DNA from 4 places in the Streptomyces sp. NPDC008313 genome. Region 3 is predicted to be linked to each of the others. Evidence: riboswitches for the same ligand, from Rfam matches in the RefSeq annotation. Region 3 holds a riboswitch; each other region holds the start of a gene.

Region 1 (3,849 bases), on a different contig from region 3:
GGTTCCGGGGCCGGACAGCGGGCGGGCCGTCTCGACGCAGTTGTTCATTCCGGTGCTGCGACTGCTGCGCAGCCAGCGCGCGCAGTGCACGGTCGTACTGACGGGTACGTGTCGAGGCCATGCGGACAAGGGGGGTGCCTCCTTACGCGCCGGCGACTGTACCGGCGATGTAATCCAACGATTCCTCGGGCGAAAGGGCGTGGATCTGAAGGGAGTTGAAGGCCTCGCTGTAGGCCTGAAGGTCTTCTTTCCGCTCCAAGTAGAGGCTACTCGTCAAGTGGTCGAGAACAACCACATCGAGATCAGTAGTGTTCGGAAATGAAAAGATAACGAAAGGACCGGTGATCCCGATGTGCTCCCCGGCGGCGAACGGCAGGATCTGCAACCGCACTTGGGGCAGTTCCGCCGCCTCCCGCAGCCGACGAAGCTGACGCTCCATCACCCCGGGCCCGCCGACCTCCCTGCGCAGTACCGCCTCGTCCAGCACGGCGCTCAGCGCGAGCGGCGGACTGGCGCGCAGCACGTCCTGCCGGGCGAGCCGCACCTCCACGAGCGTGTCGAGGCGGGCGTCCTCCAGCCCGCCCACGGCGGCCCGCGTCACCGCGCGGGCGTACTCCGGCGTCTGCAGCAGACCGGGCACCACCGAGGTCTCCAGTGTGCGCATCGCGCTGGCCTGCGACTCCAGGCTGATGAAGTCCCGGTACGCCGGGGGCAGTACACCGCGGTAGGCGTGCCACCAGTTGTGCCGGGCGCCGTCCTCGGAGCCCGCCAGCACCACCAGCAGTTCGCGCAGGTCGTGGTCCTCGACCCGGTACGCGTCCAGCAGCCGGCGCACGTCGTCCGGCTTCACCCCGCTGGCCCCGGTCTCGATGCGGCTCACCTTCGACTGGTGCCAGCCGACGAGGCGCGCGGCCTCTCCGCTGGTGAGGCCCGAACCGGTGCGCAGGGCACGGAGTTCGGCACCGAGCTTGCGGCGGCGCACCGCGGGACCGTATTGCATGGTGCCCCTCCTTACTCCTCCTGGGTCGTCCGCATACGGTCTGCCGTCGCAGAGTTCACCGCTTCGAGCGACAGATATATGCACTTCTCGGTGGATCGCCACCGGGACCACCGCGGTGATGGCAGTCTGTCGCGAAGCACCAGTCCGGGACCGTACTCGAACCAACCGGTTCCTGTCGGACCCCGGTCCCGTGGGAAAGGGACGACCTCGTCATGGCAGACCACCTGGAAGCATCCGTCACTCTGCCGAGCGCTCCCGCCTCGGTCTCCGCGGCCCGCACCTATGTGACGGACGTGCTCGCCGAATGGGGCCTGCCGTCCGACGCCGAAGCCGCCGACACCGTACGCCTGATCGTGTCCGAGCTCGCGACCAACGCCGTCCAGCACACGCTCGGGCAGTCGCCCACCTTCACGGTCGACCTCCTGCTCGACCGCGACGACCGGCTGCGCCTGGGTGTCACCGACAGCCATCCCCGCCTGCCGAAGCGGCTGCCGGCCGCCGTCCAGCAGGACAACGGCCGGGGACTCGTGATCATCCGCTGGCTGACCGCCGAGTGCGGCGGCAGACTCACCGTGCGGCCCACCCGCGAGGGGGGCAAGACCATCTGGGTCCAGCTGCCCTGGGCGGCACCGGTCCAGCAGACCGCGCACGCCACGATCGCGGGGCAGCCGATCCCGGTGACGGCCTCCCACCCCCCGCCGGCCGGGCGCCCGGCACCGGACGCGCCCCGGCCCGTCGCCACCGGCCCCCAGGTGACCACGGCGTCACCCCAGGAGTCCTAGGACCCACGAGGACCTGCCCGAGGGCGGCGGCGACGGGCCGCCGCCCTCGTGGGCGGACCGGTGGGCGGACCGGGCCCGGATCAGCGGACGCGGCCGTACCAGACGGTCCTCGTCCAGATCTTCTGCAGCTTCACGACGTCCCCGGTCTTGGGGGAGTGCCAGATCCGGCCCTTCCCGGCGTAGATGCCGACGTGGTACACGTTCCGGCCCGAGTGGAAGAACACGAGGTCGCCCCGCTTGCGGGAGGAGGCCGAGATGTGGCGCGTCTTGTTGTACTGCTGCGCGGCCGTGCGGGGCAGCTTCTTGCCCGCTCGCTTGTACGAGTAGAGCGTGAGGCCGGAGCAGTCGAACCGGCGCGGACCGGTGGCGCCCCACTGGTACGGGGAGCCCTTCTTGGACGCGGCGACATTGAGCGCCTTGGCCGCCAGGGTGGCCGCCTCGGCGTCGGGCGCGGCACCGGGGACCACGAGGCTGCCGCCCACCGCGGCGAGGGTCAGGACCGAGGCGGTACCCGCCCGGGTCAACAGGGACGGGACACGATTGAGCGCAGTCATGCGCAACCCTTCGTCAGCCGCCTGTGAAGGATGACCTGTCGGATTCGGGCTGGCGAAGTTGCCCGGCCGCGTGCTGCGGCTTCACCCCAAGGACCGCCCGGATCTCTCCGGCGGACCGTCGTGCTGGGTCCTCCACTCCTGCCGATCCACTCCTGTCGACCGGACATCCGGGCGGCGGCAGGACTCGGCGTCCGCCCGGATCGCCCCGCCGCTGTGGCGGGGGCTTGTCGTCGGAGGGATCTTGACGCACATACGTGCCCGATGCCGAGCTGAATCGGCGGTTTGTGTCGTTACTCACCACTCACCCGTTCGGGTGGACGGCCCTTCGTCGAACAGGTGTTGAGGCGGTCGACACCCTCCGTACCAGCGGCGAAACCCCCTCCTACGCCGTTCGGCCCAGCGCGTCGCGCAACTTCTGGCGCGCGGCCGGGGAGTGACCGGTACGCCGTCAGGGGGTCCACCGTCTGGTGCGTTTGAGGCGGGGTCCGGGCGGCCCCGTCCACACCTGCGGAAGTGCCGCGTGGCGGTTCGTCAACTCCTCCCGGCGGGCGGCAGGGTGACGCGAGCCGCCCGCCGTTCGCCGTCGAGGACCCGCAGCGCCCTGGCCAGTGTCGGCGCGTGCACCTCGCTCTCGCCCCGCTGGTGCATCAGCGTCAGCGCGTCACGCAGCGCGGCCGCCTTCACCACCAGGGCCTGGGCGGCGCGCAGGCCCCCGTACGTGTCCTCGCGGCGAGCCGGGTTGATCCGGCCCAGCAGGTCGACGACGTCGAGGTAACGGTCGATCAGCTCGGCCTCCGCACGGGTGAGCGCGGGCAGCGGCGGGAGTTCGGGAGGGAGCACCGGCGCCTCACCTCCCGCCCGGCGCGGCCGTCGCCCCGCGGCTCGGGATCACGCGGTCCACCAGGCCGTACGCCACGGCCGCCGGCGCGTCCAGGATCAGGTCCCGCTCGATGTCGGCGGTGATCCGCCGTGCGCCGCGGCCGGTGTGCCGTACGAGGATCTCCTCCAGCGTCTGCCGGTTGCGCGTCAGTTCGTCCGCCCGCACGGCCAGGTCGCTCGCCTGCCCCCGCACCGGCTCGGCGAGGGAGGGCTGGCGCAGCAGTACCCGCGCGCCGGGCAGCGCGGACCGCTTGCCGGGGGTGCCGGCGGCCAGCAGCACGGCGGCGGCCGCGACGGCCTGGCCCAGACAGACGGTCTCCACGTCACAGGTGACGAACCGCATCGTGTCGTAGACCGCGGTCATGGCGCCGTGGGAGCCGCCGGGGGAGTTGATGTAGAGCGAGATGTCGCGGTCCGGCGCCAGGTACTCCAGGTGCATGAACTGGGCCACCACGTCGTTGGCCGCGGTGTCGTCGACCGGCGTGCCGAGGAACACGATCCGCTCGTCCAGCAGTTTCGCGTACGGGTCCAGCGTCCGGGCCGCCGAGCCGGTGCGCTCGGTGAACTCGGGCAGGACATGACGTGCGCCGGGACCGTCCATGACTCACCACTCCTTGATCGCTGCCGTGCGCCC
Region 2 (3,849 bases), on a different contig from region 3:
ATGGAGCGCGCGCAGGCCCAGCTGGAGCGCGAATGGCTGGACCGGCTGGGTACGGTTGCGGGCCGCGCCGACGAACTGTGCCGCTACGCCGTCCTGTTCGGCGACCCCCAGCTCGCCCTGACCGCCGTGCAGCGCGTCCTCGACATCACGGCGGAGGAGGTCCAAGAGGTCGCCGCCGCCCGCCTGCGCCCCGACAACCGCGCGGTGCTGGTCTACGAGCCGACCGCCGCGGAGGACGCCACCGGCCACGACGCCGGGACCACCGACAAGGACGAGGAGTCGGCGAAGTGAGCGAGCTCGCGACCATGGACCTCCACCCGCAGCCCCGGGCCGGCGACGCCAGGCCCTGGGCCTTCCCCGCGCCCGAGCGCGAAGCCCTCGCCAACGGCCTGACCGTCCTGCGCTGCCACCGCCCCGGCCAGCAGGTCGTCGCCGTGGAGATGATGCTGGACGCGCCGCTCGACGCCGAGCCCGCGGGCCTCGACGGCATCGCCACGATCATGGCCCGGGCGTTCTCCGAGGGCACCGACAAGCACACCGCCGAGGAGTTCGCCGCCGAGCTCGAGCGCTGCGGCGCCACCCTCGACGCGCACGCCGACCACCCCGGCGTGCGGCTGTCGCTCGAAGTCCCCGCGTCCCGGCTCGCCAAGGCGCTCGGCCTGGTCGCCGACGCCCTGCGCGCCCCGGCGTTCGACGACAGCGAGATCGAGCGGCTCGTCCGCAACCGGCTCGACGAGATCCCGCACGAGACGGCCAACCCCGCCCGCCGCGCCGCGAAGGAGCTCTTCAAGGAGCTGTTCCCCGTCACGGCCCGTATGTCGCGGCCGCGCCAGGGCACCGAGGAGACGGTCGCGGCCATCGACTCGGCGGCCGTGCGCGCCTTCTACGAGAAGCACGTCCGCCCCGCCACGGCCACCGCCGTCGTCGTCGGCGACCTCACCGGCATCGACCTGGGGGCGCTGCTCGCCGACACCCTCGGCTCCTGGACGGGTTCGTCCGCCGAACCCCGCCCGGTGCCCGCGGTGACCGCGGACGACACCGGCCGGGTCGTCATCGTGGACCGCCCCGGCGCCGTCCAGACCCAGCTGCTCATCGGCCGTGTCGGCGCCGACCGCCACGACCGCGTCTGGCCCGCCCAGGTGCTCGGCACGTACTGCCTGGGCGGCACCCTCACCTCGCGTCTGGACCGTGTCCTGCGCGAGGAGAAGGGATACACCTACGGCGTACGGGCGTTCGGCCAGGTGCTCCGCTCCGCCCCGGACGGCACGGGCGCCGCGCTGCTCGCCATCAGCGGATCCGTGGACACGCCCAACACGGGCCCCGCGCTCGACGACCTCTGGAAGGTCCTGCGCACCCTCGCCGCCGACGGTCTGACGGACGCCGAGCGCGACGTCGCCGTGCAGAACCTCGTGGGGGTGGCGCCGCTCAAGTTCGAGACGGCGGCAGCCGTCGCGGGCACGCTGGCGGACCAGGTCGAGCAGCACCTGCCCGACGACTACCAGTCGACGCTGTATCAGCAGCTCGCCGAGACGGGCACCGTGGAGGCCACCGCGGCCGCCGTCAACGCCTTCCCGGTGGACCGTCTGGTGACCGTCCTGGTGGGCGACGCCGTGCAGATCGCCGAGGTGGTGCGCGACCTCGGCATCGGCGAAGTGAGCGTCGTGCCCGCAGAGTAGAGGCGCCGGCACCGGCAGGGGCCCTGACGGCCGATGGGTCGTCAGGGCCCCTTCGCGTGGAACCGTTCGGCGCCCCGCCCCGGCCGTTTGTCCGTATTGGTAGGGAGGTTGACCATCTGCCCTGTGGCGTACGCTACAAAATCCGTGATCCGTTTGTTGTTCGAATGTGGTCGCGCTTAGCGTCGGTCCGGCTGTTCGTCAGGCAGTGCGCCGCGCCCGCGGCACCGGACAGTCATCGCCGAGTCCCCTATGGCGCGAGCCTGGGGAGCCGGGGACCCACCGCAGTCCCTGGGGTGAATCGGGCGCCCTCCCGCAGGGCACCCGTAGGAGACCTTCCTGCTCCGAACCCGTCAGCTAACCCGGTAGGCGAGAGGGAAGGAAAGGATCAGCCACTTCATGGCGTTCACCCGTGCCACCGGGAAACACCGTCGTCCGAGCCGGATGAGCCGCACCACCGCGAGCGCCGCCGGCGTCGCGGCGCTCACCACCACCGGTGTCATCGGAACCCTGGCCTCCCCGGCGCTCGCCGCCGCCCCGGCCTCGGTCGAGCAGACCGGACTGACGAAGGCCATCACCATCGGCGACTCGGTCGCCGACCAGGTCGGCGCGCAGGCCACCGCGCAGCAGCAGGCCGCAGAGGTCGCCGCCGCCGAGAAGGCGGCCGAGGAGGCCGCGTTCAAGAAGGCCGAGGAAGAGGTCAAGAAGGAGCGCGAGGCGAGGGTGCGTGCCGCCCGGGAGGCCGAGCGCAAGCGTCTCAACACCTTCGTCGCCCCGATCGCCGGCTCGTACGTCTCCACCGGCTACCAGAGCAGCAGCTCCCTGTGGTCCTCCGGCAGCCACACGGGCGTCGACTTCCACGCCGCCTCCGGCACGTCCGTGCACGCGGTCGGCTCGGGCACCGTCGTCGAGGCGGGCTGGGGCGGCGCCTACGGCAACAACGTCGTGATCAAGATGCACGACGGCACGTACACGCAGTACGGCCACCTGTCGTCCATCGGCGTCTCGGTCGGCCAGACGGTCACCCCCGGCCAGCAGATCGGCCTCTCCGGGGCGACCGGCAACACCACGGGACCGCACCTGCACTTCGAGGCCCGGACGACCGCGGAGTACGGCTCGGACATCGACCCCGTCGCGTACCTCCGCTCGCACGGCGTCCGCCTCTGAGACATCCGCGCGCATCGCGCTCCCCGAAGGCCCCGGCTCCCCGAGCCGGGGCCTTCGGCGTCCCGGTGGCCCGCCCTCCCGTACCCCGTCCCGTTCCTCGTTTCCCGTTTCGCCGTCCGCACGCCTTCCGTTCGCCTCTAGGGTTCCCCTCTCTTCGTGTCCGGAAAATATCCCCGGATTCCGGATCGCCGTCGGAAATGCGGCGCCGCTGCAATAACATCGGTGAGAACACGCCGCTCGCCGGCGTTTCACGGGGACGGAAAACGGAGGCCGGTCATGCGCATTCCCGCGCGCTCGGTATGCACGGCGATCCGGGACGACATCGTCTCCGGTGTCCACGAGCGCGGCGGCCGGCTCACCGAGGAACTGCTGGCCCGCCGCTACGGCGTCTCGCGGGTCCCGGTGCGCGAGGCGCTGCGGACCCTGGAGGCGGAGGGCTTCGTGGTCACCCGCCGGCACGCGGGCGCGTGCGTGGCCGAACCCACCGAGCAGGAGGCCGCCGACCTCCTGGAGATGCGGCTGCTGCTGGAGCCGCTCGGAGCCGCCCGCGCCGCCCAGCGCCGCACCGAGGCCCACCTCAAGGTGCTGCGCGGACTGGTCAGGCTCGGCCGGGAGCGTGCCCGCAGGGGCGACAGCGAGGATCTGCGCTCCCTGGGCGGCTGGTTCCACGAGACGCTCGCGCAGGCCTCCGGCAGCCCCGCGCTGACCTCGACCCTCGCGCAGCTGCGGCGCAAGATCGCCTGGATGTACGCGGTCGAGACGCCGGCCGATCCGGCGGAGTCCTGGACCGAGTACGGCTCGATCGTCGACGCCGTGGCGCGCGGGGACGGCGAGCGGGCCCGCGCGGTCACCGCCCTGCACACCGAGCGCGTCATGGCCACGCACCGGTTCCGCCTTTCCGGCGGGGGAGACCGGGAACGCGTGAGGACTTCGCAACATCCCGTACACACGACGGGCCCGCGGTATTAACAGAAGGGCTCTATACAAAGACTGGCGGCAAAGGCGGGCA
Region 3 (3,849 bases):
GTTGGTGACGAAGAGGTCGTCGCCGACGATCTGGACCTTGTCGCCCAGCCTGTCGGTGATGGTCTTCCAGCCGGCCCAGTCGTCCTCGAACAGCGGGTCCTCGATGGAGACGAGCGGGTACGCCGCCACGAGCTCCTCGTAGTACTCCGTCATCTCGGCGGCCGAGCGGGACTTGCCCTCGAACTCGTACTTGCCGTCCTTGTAGAACTCGGACGCGGCGACGTCGAGCGCGAGCGCGATCTGCTCGCCGGGCACGTAACCGGCCTGCTTGATGGCCTCGACGATGAGGTCGAGCGCGGCGCGGTTGGACTCCAGGTTCGGGGCGAAGCCGCCCTCGTCGCCCAGGCCGGTGGACAGGCCCTTGGTCTTCAGCACCTTCTTGAGGGTGTGGTAGACCTCGGCGCCCCAGCGCAGGGCCTCGGAGAAGGTCTCCGCGCCGATCGGGGCGATCATGAACTCCTGGATGTCCACGTTCGAGTCGGCGTGCGAGCCGCCGTTCAGGATGTTCATCATCGGGACGGGCAGCAGGTGCGCGTTCGGACCGCCCAGGTAACGGAAGAGCGGGAGGTCGCTGGCCTCGGAGGCGGCGTGCGCGACGGCGAGCGAGACGCCGAGGATGGCGTTGGCGCCGAGCGAGCCCTTGTTGTCGGTCGCGTCCAGGTCGAACATGGCCTGGTCGATCAGGCGCTGCTCGGTGGCGTCGTAGCCGACGAGCTCCGGGCCGATCTGCTCGATGACGGCGAGGACCGCCTTCTCGACACCCTTGCCGAGGTAGCGGTTGGGGTCGCCGTCGCGGAGCTCGATGGCCTCGAAGGCACCGGTGGACGCACCGGACGGAACGGCGGCACGACCCGTGCTGCCGTCGTCGAGGCCGACCTCGACCTCGACCGTGGGGTTGCCTCGGGAGTCCAGGATTTCCCGGGCTACGACGACGTCGATGGACGGCACGAGCATCTCCTTCTGGGATGTGACGCGGGTACGCGGTGCCGCTGGGGCCCGCGGGGCACGGAGCCGCGGTCGGCTCCGCGACATGAGCCTAACCGGCCCGGGGCGATCGGCCAGCCGGTCGACCACCCCTTGGGCAGAACCGAGAGTAAATTGTTTCCGAACGGAACAAAAACCGGAAGCCTACTCGCGGGTACGGTCCACGGACCCCTCTACCGGGCAGAAAAAAGCCCCGCCCCGGTGCGTACGGGGGAAGACGCACCGGGGCGGGGAGTCGCCGGGCCTTGGCCGTTGGGGCGGCCGCCGGCCCGAGGGGGGTCAGCTGAGGTGCAGCTGCTGGCCCGGGTAGATGAAGTCGGCGTCGTCGACGATGTCCTTGTTCAGCTTGAACAGCTTCTGCCAGCCGCCCTCGACGTGCTTCTTCTCGGCGATCGAGCTGAGGGTGTCGCCCTTGACGACCTTGTACTCGCCGTCACCCTTCTTGACCTTCTTGCCGGTCGGGGTCTCGACGGTCTTCTTCGCGGCCGGACGCTCCTGGGAGCGGGAGGCGTGCTGCTCCTGGGGCTGCGTGCTCTGCTTCGGCTGCGACGGCGCCGGGGTACCGGCGTCCGACGAGCTGTTCGAGGCGCCCGACAGGCCGACACCACAGGTCGGCCAGGCGCCCTTGCCCTGAGCGGCCAGGACCTTCTCGGCGACGGAGATCTGCTGCGCCTTGGAGGCCTTGTCGGCGGTGGAGGCGTAGGCGGTGCCGCCGTACGCGGCCCAGGTGGAGGCCGAGAACTGCAGGCCGCCGTAGTAGCCGTTGCCGGTGTTGATGGACCAGTTGCCGCCGGACTCGCACTGGGCGACGGTGTCCCACTCGGAGGTGGTGGCGGCGGAGGCGCTGCCCGCGGCCATCAGCGGGGCGGCGATGGCGGCGCCGGTGACACCGGCGAGTGCGGCGATACGCGTGGCCTTGGACGGGCGACGGTGCTTGCCCTTGCTGGAAAGCAGCATGAAGTGATCCCCTCACCGACGCCTGCGAGGTGAGCTGTCGGGTTCGGGCGTGGTGAGTTTGCCCGGCCGCGCGATCTCTCGCGCGGCTTCACCCCAAGCCGGTCCCGTCTCCGGTCCCGGCACTTACCTTGGGTCCCCCGCTCCTGCCCACGGCGCGTTACGCGACGACTGTTCCCGTACGGCCGTTGGCAGGATTCGGCGTTGCGACCGTCGGTGCCCGCAGTGGCGAGCGATCACGACCGTAGACATGCGATCCGCCGAATTTCAAAGACGATCAGGGTCTCTGAGATCCATCTCTCACTTGCGCCAAAACGGGCATTCCCAGGCGAACCAGGACCTGAACTCCCGCTACTTTTCGTCCGATTCGGCACCAACTGCAAGGCTCTGACCGGGAAGGATGAGGTCGGGGTCGGTGCCGACCGTCTGCTTGTTGGCGGCGTACAGCTCGGACCAACCGCCCTCCACCCCGAAGGAGTCGGCGATGCCCGAGAGACTGTCCCCGGAGCGGACGACGTACGAACCGTCGGCGGCCTCCCGCGAGGCGCCGGCGTCCCGCGAGGCGTGCCGCCCGGAGGGCTCCCCGGTGCGGTCCTCGGTCGCGCTGTCCGGACCGGCGGACGTGCCCTCGTCGGCGCTGCCGCCCCGGTGGCGTCCCGAGCTGGTTCCGTCGCTCCCGCTCGCGTCCGAAGACTCGTCATTTTCGCCGGACTTGTCCGAGTCGTCACCCTTCGACCCGTCCGTCTTCGCGTCACCGGACGTCTTCGCGTCGCCGTCCGCGTCCGACGAGCCGTCGGACTTCTCCGAGTCGCCGTCCGCCCCGGAGGAGGGGTCGGACAGGGTCGAGTCGGGCGAGGTCGCCAGCCCGGAGTCGGAGGGCTCGGACGAGTCGGACGAGTCCGATGAACCGGAGGAACCGGAGGAGTCGCCCGTACCGGACGACGAGTCGCCGGCCACGCCCGTGTCGACGCCGGCGGAGGACGAGTCCTTGCCGAGGCCGGCGATCAGTCCGCAGGTGGGCCAGGCGGCGACGCCCTGGTCGTCGAGGATGGCCTCGGCGACGGCTATCTGCTGGGAGCGGCTCGCCTGGTCGGCCCGCTGGGCGTACGCGAGGCCGCCGTACTTCTCCCAGTTCGCCTGGGTGATCTGCAGCCCGCCGTAGTATCCGTTGCCGTTGTCCGCGCTCCAGGTGCCGCCGCTCTCGCACTCCGCGACCTGGTCCCAGGTGGGGCCGCCGGCCGCGCTGGCGCTGGTGGCACCGAGCAACGGGATGGCGATGGCCGATCCGGTCACTCCTGCGGCGACGATGAGCGCCGGAGCCTGGCGGGGGCGACGGTGACGGCCGTTCCCGGAGAGCATGCGGTTGCCTTTCGCGTGACAACAGAGGAAATCCACGACAATTGCCGCCGCTGCGACGGCTGTTCCCGCCGCGGCGGAGCCTGCCGCGTTGATGGGTGAACGTAGCCGGACTCGAACGCTTGTTACAAGTCGATGCAGCAGAGATCACGTGAAGATCACAGAGCTGATAAAGCGTCAGCATTCTGGGTACCTGACGTGCTCCGTTGCGACATGCCGTCAGTTCAGGCCATCCATTTTCCCGAATGGCGTGAATTCCACCGGAAGTGTGCGCAGTCCACGCATGATGAGCCCTCCGCGCCACCTCAAATCGGCCGGATCCCCCGCGAGTCGGAGATCGGGGAGACGGCCGAGCAGGGTCGCGAGAGCCGTCTGTCCCTCCAGCCGGGCGAGGGGCGCGCCGAGGCAGTAGTGAATGCCGTGCCCGTAGCCGAGGTGCTGATTGTCACGTCGGGAGAGGTCGAGCGTGTCGGGGTCCGTGAACCGCTCCGGGTCGCGGTCGGCGGCCGCGAGAACGACGAGCACCGGGTCCCCCGCGCCGATCTCCTGACCGCC
Region 4 (3,849 bases), on a different contig from region 3:
GCCACTGACCTGGACGGAACGCTGCTGCGCGGCGACGACAGGGTCTCCGACCGGTCGCGTGCCGCGCTGGCGCGGGCGGCCGGAGCGGGCGCCACGCATCTCGTCGTGACGGGGCGGCCGGCGCCGAGGGTGCGTCCGCTGCTCGACGCCCTCGGCTGCCGGGGCCTCGCGGTGTGCGGGCAGGGGGCGCAGGTGTACGACGCCGGCACCGGCCGGATGGTCTGGTCGGTCACCCTGGAGAGGGAGTCGGCGGAGACGGCGCTCGGCAAGATCGAGGCGGAGGTGGGGGAGTTGTACGCGGCGGTGGACCAGGACGGCGTGGACGGGCTGACACTCATCGAGCCGGGTTACGTCATGCCGCACCCGACCCTGCCTGCGGTCCGTGTGGAGCGCCGGGAGGCCCTCTGGGCGAAGCCGGTCAGCAAGGTGCTGCTGCGGCATCCGGTGCTGTCGGACGACGAGCTGACGTCGGTGGCCCGTGCCGTGGTCGGTTCTCTCGCCACCGTGACCATGTCGGGTCCCGGCACCGTCGAACTCCAGCCATGCGGCGTGACGAAGGCGACGGGACTGGCGCGCGCCGCACGTCACCTCGGTCTGGACGCGTCCGCGACCCTCGCCTTCGGTGACATGCCGAACGACATCCCGATGTTCGACTGGGCGGCACACGGCGTGGCCATGGCCAACGCCCATCCCGAACTGCGGTCCGTCGCCGACGAGATCACCCTCTCGAACGAGGAGGACGGCGTCGCGGTCATAGTGGAACGGCTGTTCCCCGGCCCCCGCGGCGAAGCGGGAACCGGGGAACAGCCGGGCACCGGGCGCCGGTCAGGTGGGCGCCGATCCCTGGGTGACGGTCAGTAGGCGCCGTTGACGTTGTCGATCGAGCCGTACTTGTCCGCCGCGTAGTTGCAGGCGGCCGTGATGTTCGCGACCGGGTCGTACGGGTCCATCGAGGTGCCCGCCACGTGGTAGGCGGCGAAGGTCGGGTCGATGACCTGCAGCAGCCCCTTGGAGGGGGTGCCGGCGACCGCGTTGGAGTCCCAGTTGTTGATGGCCAGCGGGTTGCCCGAGGACTCACGCATGACGTTGCGGTAGATGCCGTCGTACGAACCGGGGATGCCGTTGGCGGCCATGATGTCCAGCGACTGCCGGATCCAGCCGTCGAGGTCGTTCGTGTATGTCGTCGCCGCGACCGGAGCGGCCTCGATGGACGGCGCGGAGGTGGTCGCCGTGGCGCTCTCCGTCTTCGTCACGCCGCTGCCCGCCCTCCCGGTGGAGTTCTCGCCGGAGCTCTTGTGGGCGCTCGTCGGGTTCTGGTTGCTCGCGGTGCCCTTCGAGGCGTCCGCGCTCTTGGCGCCCAGCGTCAGCCGGAGTCCGGGGTGGATCAGGGACGGGTTCTCGCCGACGGCCTCGCGGTTGTCGGCGTAGAGCTGCTTCCAGCCACCCCGCGTGGAGTGGTCCCGCGCGATCTTCGCCAGAGAGTCGCCCTTGACCACCCGGTAGCTGTGGTGCTTGACCTGCGCCTTCTCGCCCGCCTTGGCGGTGGCGTGCTGGGTGGACGCCGCCGACGCCACGGATGCCGCGGAGGTCACGGCACCGGTGGGCTCGGCGGCACTGGCGACGGTCGCGCCCATGAGGGGGAGCGCGAGGGCGGCTCCGCCCGTTCCGGTGGCGACGATGCCACGGAGGAGGGGGCTGGAGGTTCTGGTGAGGCGGTGCTTGCCACGAGCGGACATGACTGAGTTCCTCTCCGCGCCTGCGAGGTGAGCTGTCGGGTTCGGGCGGGAGGTGCCCGGCCGCGCTGACGCGTGGCTTAACCCCGAGCCGTGCCGGCTGGACCGGTACGGCGACCTACCTGGGTCCCCCGCTCCTGCCGTACTGGGTCGGTGGGTTGGTGCCGGGCGGCGGCAGGATTGGGCGGTCCGTCCGGTTCGACCGAAACGTATGCGAGAGCACATGTGCGGAACAAGGTTTGAATCCATGACGCAACTCACCTGATCAGTATGGAGTGGGTGATGTGTCGTCAGATCAAACGGATTCACAGGTTCAACTTGCAGTGCGCAAAGGCAAATGCACACACCCGGCGATATGGATCTTTCTGTCCGGCGTGACCCAATTCACGTGCTGTGGGCGGGTGTTGATGTATATCCAACCCCTGCAAAGCGCCTCATTGAGTCACGTAAGTGCTCAGGTCGGAGCTTGGTGAGGTACGTGAGATAGCGCCTATGAAGGACAAGAAGGGGAGCTAACGCACGGAGGGGCGCAAAGCGGCAATACGGGCAAGAGTGCCGCCGTCGCCGTCGCCGTCGCCGTCGCCGTCGCCGTCGTCCCCGTCGCCGTCGCCGTCGTCGTCGGCGTCTCGGCGCCCGGTGGCGGCGCGCCGGGCGACGGGCTCGGTCGAGGCCGACGTCCGCACCCGACCGGTTATCGAACATGTGGCCGAATTTGCTGAGGGGTGCGAGGTGGACGAGGGGCCGCCGGTGGTGAAGTGCCGCCGCGCGCATTCAGGTGCGGGGTCTCCTCCCGTCCGGGGGAGACGCGGGCGGGGACGGTGGGCGCTCGTGGTGATCGAAACGTGACCGGATACGCTGACTTGAGTGATGGCAGCGACACATCGACAAACCGTGTCATCGACCGAATGATCGACCGAGTTCGCCATGTGATCGTCAGCAGACAGGAGAACCTCTCGTGACCGTCGTCGGGCCGTTCGGGCTGAGCGTGCGGGACCAGGCTCTCGAAGCCGATGTCCAGGCCGGATTGGCGGCTGTCGAGTCGGGTTTGCTCGAAGCCACCAAGAGCGGGGTCCCCTTCATCACGGAGGCCGCCCAGCATCTCGTCCGCGCGGGGGGGAAGAGGTTCCGCCCGCTGCTGGTGATGCTCGCGGCACAGTTCGGTGATCCCTACGCGCCGGGTGTCGTCCCCTCGGCCGTGGTCGTCGAGCTGACCCACCTGGCCACGCTCTACCACGACGACGTCATGGACGAGGCGGAGGTGCGCCGCGGGGTGTCCAGCGCGAACACCCGCTGGGGCAACTCGGTCGCGGTCCTCACCGGCGACTTCCTCTTCGCGCGCGCCTCGCACATCCTCGCCGACCTCGGGCCCGAGGCGGTCCGCATCCAGGCGGAGGCGTTCGAGCGCCTGGTGACCGGCCAGATCCTGGAGACGGCCGGCCCCCGCGACGGCCGCGACCCCGTCGACCACTACCTGGACGTCCTCGCCGGCAAGACCGGGTCCCTGATCGCCGTCGCCGGCCGCTTCGGCGCGATGATGTCGGGCGCCGACGAGACGGTCGTGGACGTGCTCACCCAGTACGGGGAGCGGCTGGGCATGGCGTTCCAGCTCGCCGACGATGTACTGGACATCGCCTCCGACTCGCACGAGTCCGGGAAGACCCCGGGGACCGACCTGCGCGAGGGCATCGCCACGCTGCCGGTGCTGCGGCTGCGCGAGCGCGCGGAGCGGCTCGGGCTGCCCGAGGACATCGCCCTGTGCGAGCTGCTCGACTCGGATCTCACGGACGACGCCCGGCACGCCGAGGCGCTCGCCCGGCTGCGCGCCCACCCGGCGCTGGAGCAGGCCCGCCGGGACACCGTGCGGTACGCGGAGGAGGCGCGGGCCACGCTGGCGCCGCTGCCCGACTGCGACGCGAAGGTCTGCCTGCTGGAGCTGTGCGACGCGGTGGTGCACCGGGCGGGCTGACCCCCGCCCCCCCGTCCTCGGAGCGGCGGCGCTCTCCTCACGACCCCTACGGGTCGGGGGAGGCGCCGCCGCTTCGTGTCATACCGCAGCAGTACACGCAGTTGCGTCCCCGGTCTGACGCTTCCGCGGGTCCGATTTGGTCAGATGGAG

What was found. A riboswitch is a leader RNA that binds a small molecule or an ion and turns the genes downstream of it on or off. The one in region 3 is predicted to bind cyclic di-AMP.
Region 1: it holds a riboswitch for cyclic di-AMP, as region 3 does, so the genes downstream of both, ACFY93_RS16690 (NlpC/P60 family protein) here and ACFY93_RS11485 (transglycosylase family protein) in region 3, are expected to answer to the same signal.
Region 2: it holds a riboswitch for cyclic di-AMP, as region 3 does, so the genes downstream of both, ACFY93_RS25815 (peptidoglycan DD-metalloendopeptidase family protein) here and ACFY93_RS11485 (transglycosylase family protein) in region 3, are expected to answer to the same signal.
Region 4: it holds a riboswitch for cyclic di-AMP, as region 3 does, so the genes downstream of both, ACFY93_RS24110 (transglycosylase SLT domain-containing protein) here and ACFY93_RS11485 (transglycosylase family protein) in region 3, are expected to answer to the same signal.

Annotation. Positions count from the first base shown of each region.
Region 1 covers NZ_JBIBFR010000011.1:93,458-97,306, forward strand. Annotated here, with positions in the region: gene ACFY93_RS16675 (DUF397 domain-containing protein) at 1-129, opposite strand, end outside; gene ACFY93_RS16680 (Scr1 family TA system antitoxin-like transcriptional regulator) at 143-1,000, opposite strand; gene ACFY93_RS16685 (ATP-binding protein) at 1,213-1,782, shown strand; gene ACFY93_RS16690 (NlpC/P60 family protein) at 1,863-2,336, opposite strand; cyclic di-AMP (ydaO/yuaA leader) riboswitch at 2,340-2,536, opposite strand; gene ACFY93_RS16695 (hypothetical protein) at 2,868-3,176, opposite strand; gene ACFY93_RS16700 (ATP-dependent Clp protease proteolytic subunit) at 3,184-3,816, opposite strand.
Region 2 covers NZ_JBIBFR010000021.1:65,013-68,861, forward strand. Annotated here, with positions in the region: gene ACFY93_RS25805 (insulinase family protein) at 1-291, shown strand, start outside; gene ACFY93_RS25810 (insulinase family protein) at 288-1,676, shown strand; cyclic di-AMP (ydaO/yuaA leader) riboswitch at 1,903-2,060, shown strand; gene ACFY93_RS25815 (peptidoglycan DD-metalloendopeptidase family protein) at 2,073-2,840, shown strand; gene ACFY93_RS25820 (FCD domain-containing protein) at 3,117-3,809, shown strand.
Region 3 covers NZ_JBIBFR010000007.1:48,735-52,583, forward strand. Annotated here, with positions in the region: gene eno (phosphopyruvate hydratase) at 1-954, opposite strand, end outside; gene ACFY93_RS11485 (transglycosylase family protein) at 1,264-1,941, opposite strand; cyclic di-AMP (ydaO/yuaA leader) riboswitch at 1,946-2,106, opposite strand; gene ACFY93_RS11490 (transglycosylase family protein) at 2,290-3,297, opposite strand; gene ACFY93_RS11495 (cytochrome P450) at 3,514-3,849, opposite strand, start outside.
Region 4 covers NZ_JBIBFR010000018.1:132,037-135,885, forward strand. Annotated here, with positions in the region: gene ACFY93_RS24105 (Cof-type HAD-IIB family hydrolase) at 1-861, shown strand, start outside; gene ACFY93_RS24110 (transglycosylase SLT domain-containing protein) at 855-1,736, opposite strand; cyclic di-AMP (ydaO/yuaA leader) riboswitch at 1,742-1,899, opposite strand; gene ACFY93_RS24115 (hypothetical protein) at 2,246-2,416, opposite strand; gene ACFY93_RS24120 (polyprenyl synthetase family protein) at 2,689-3,699, shown strand.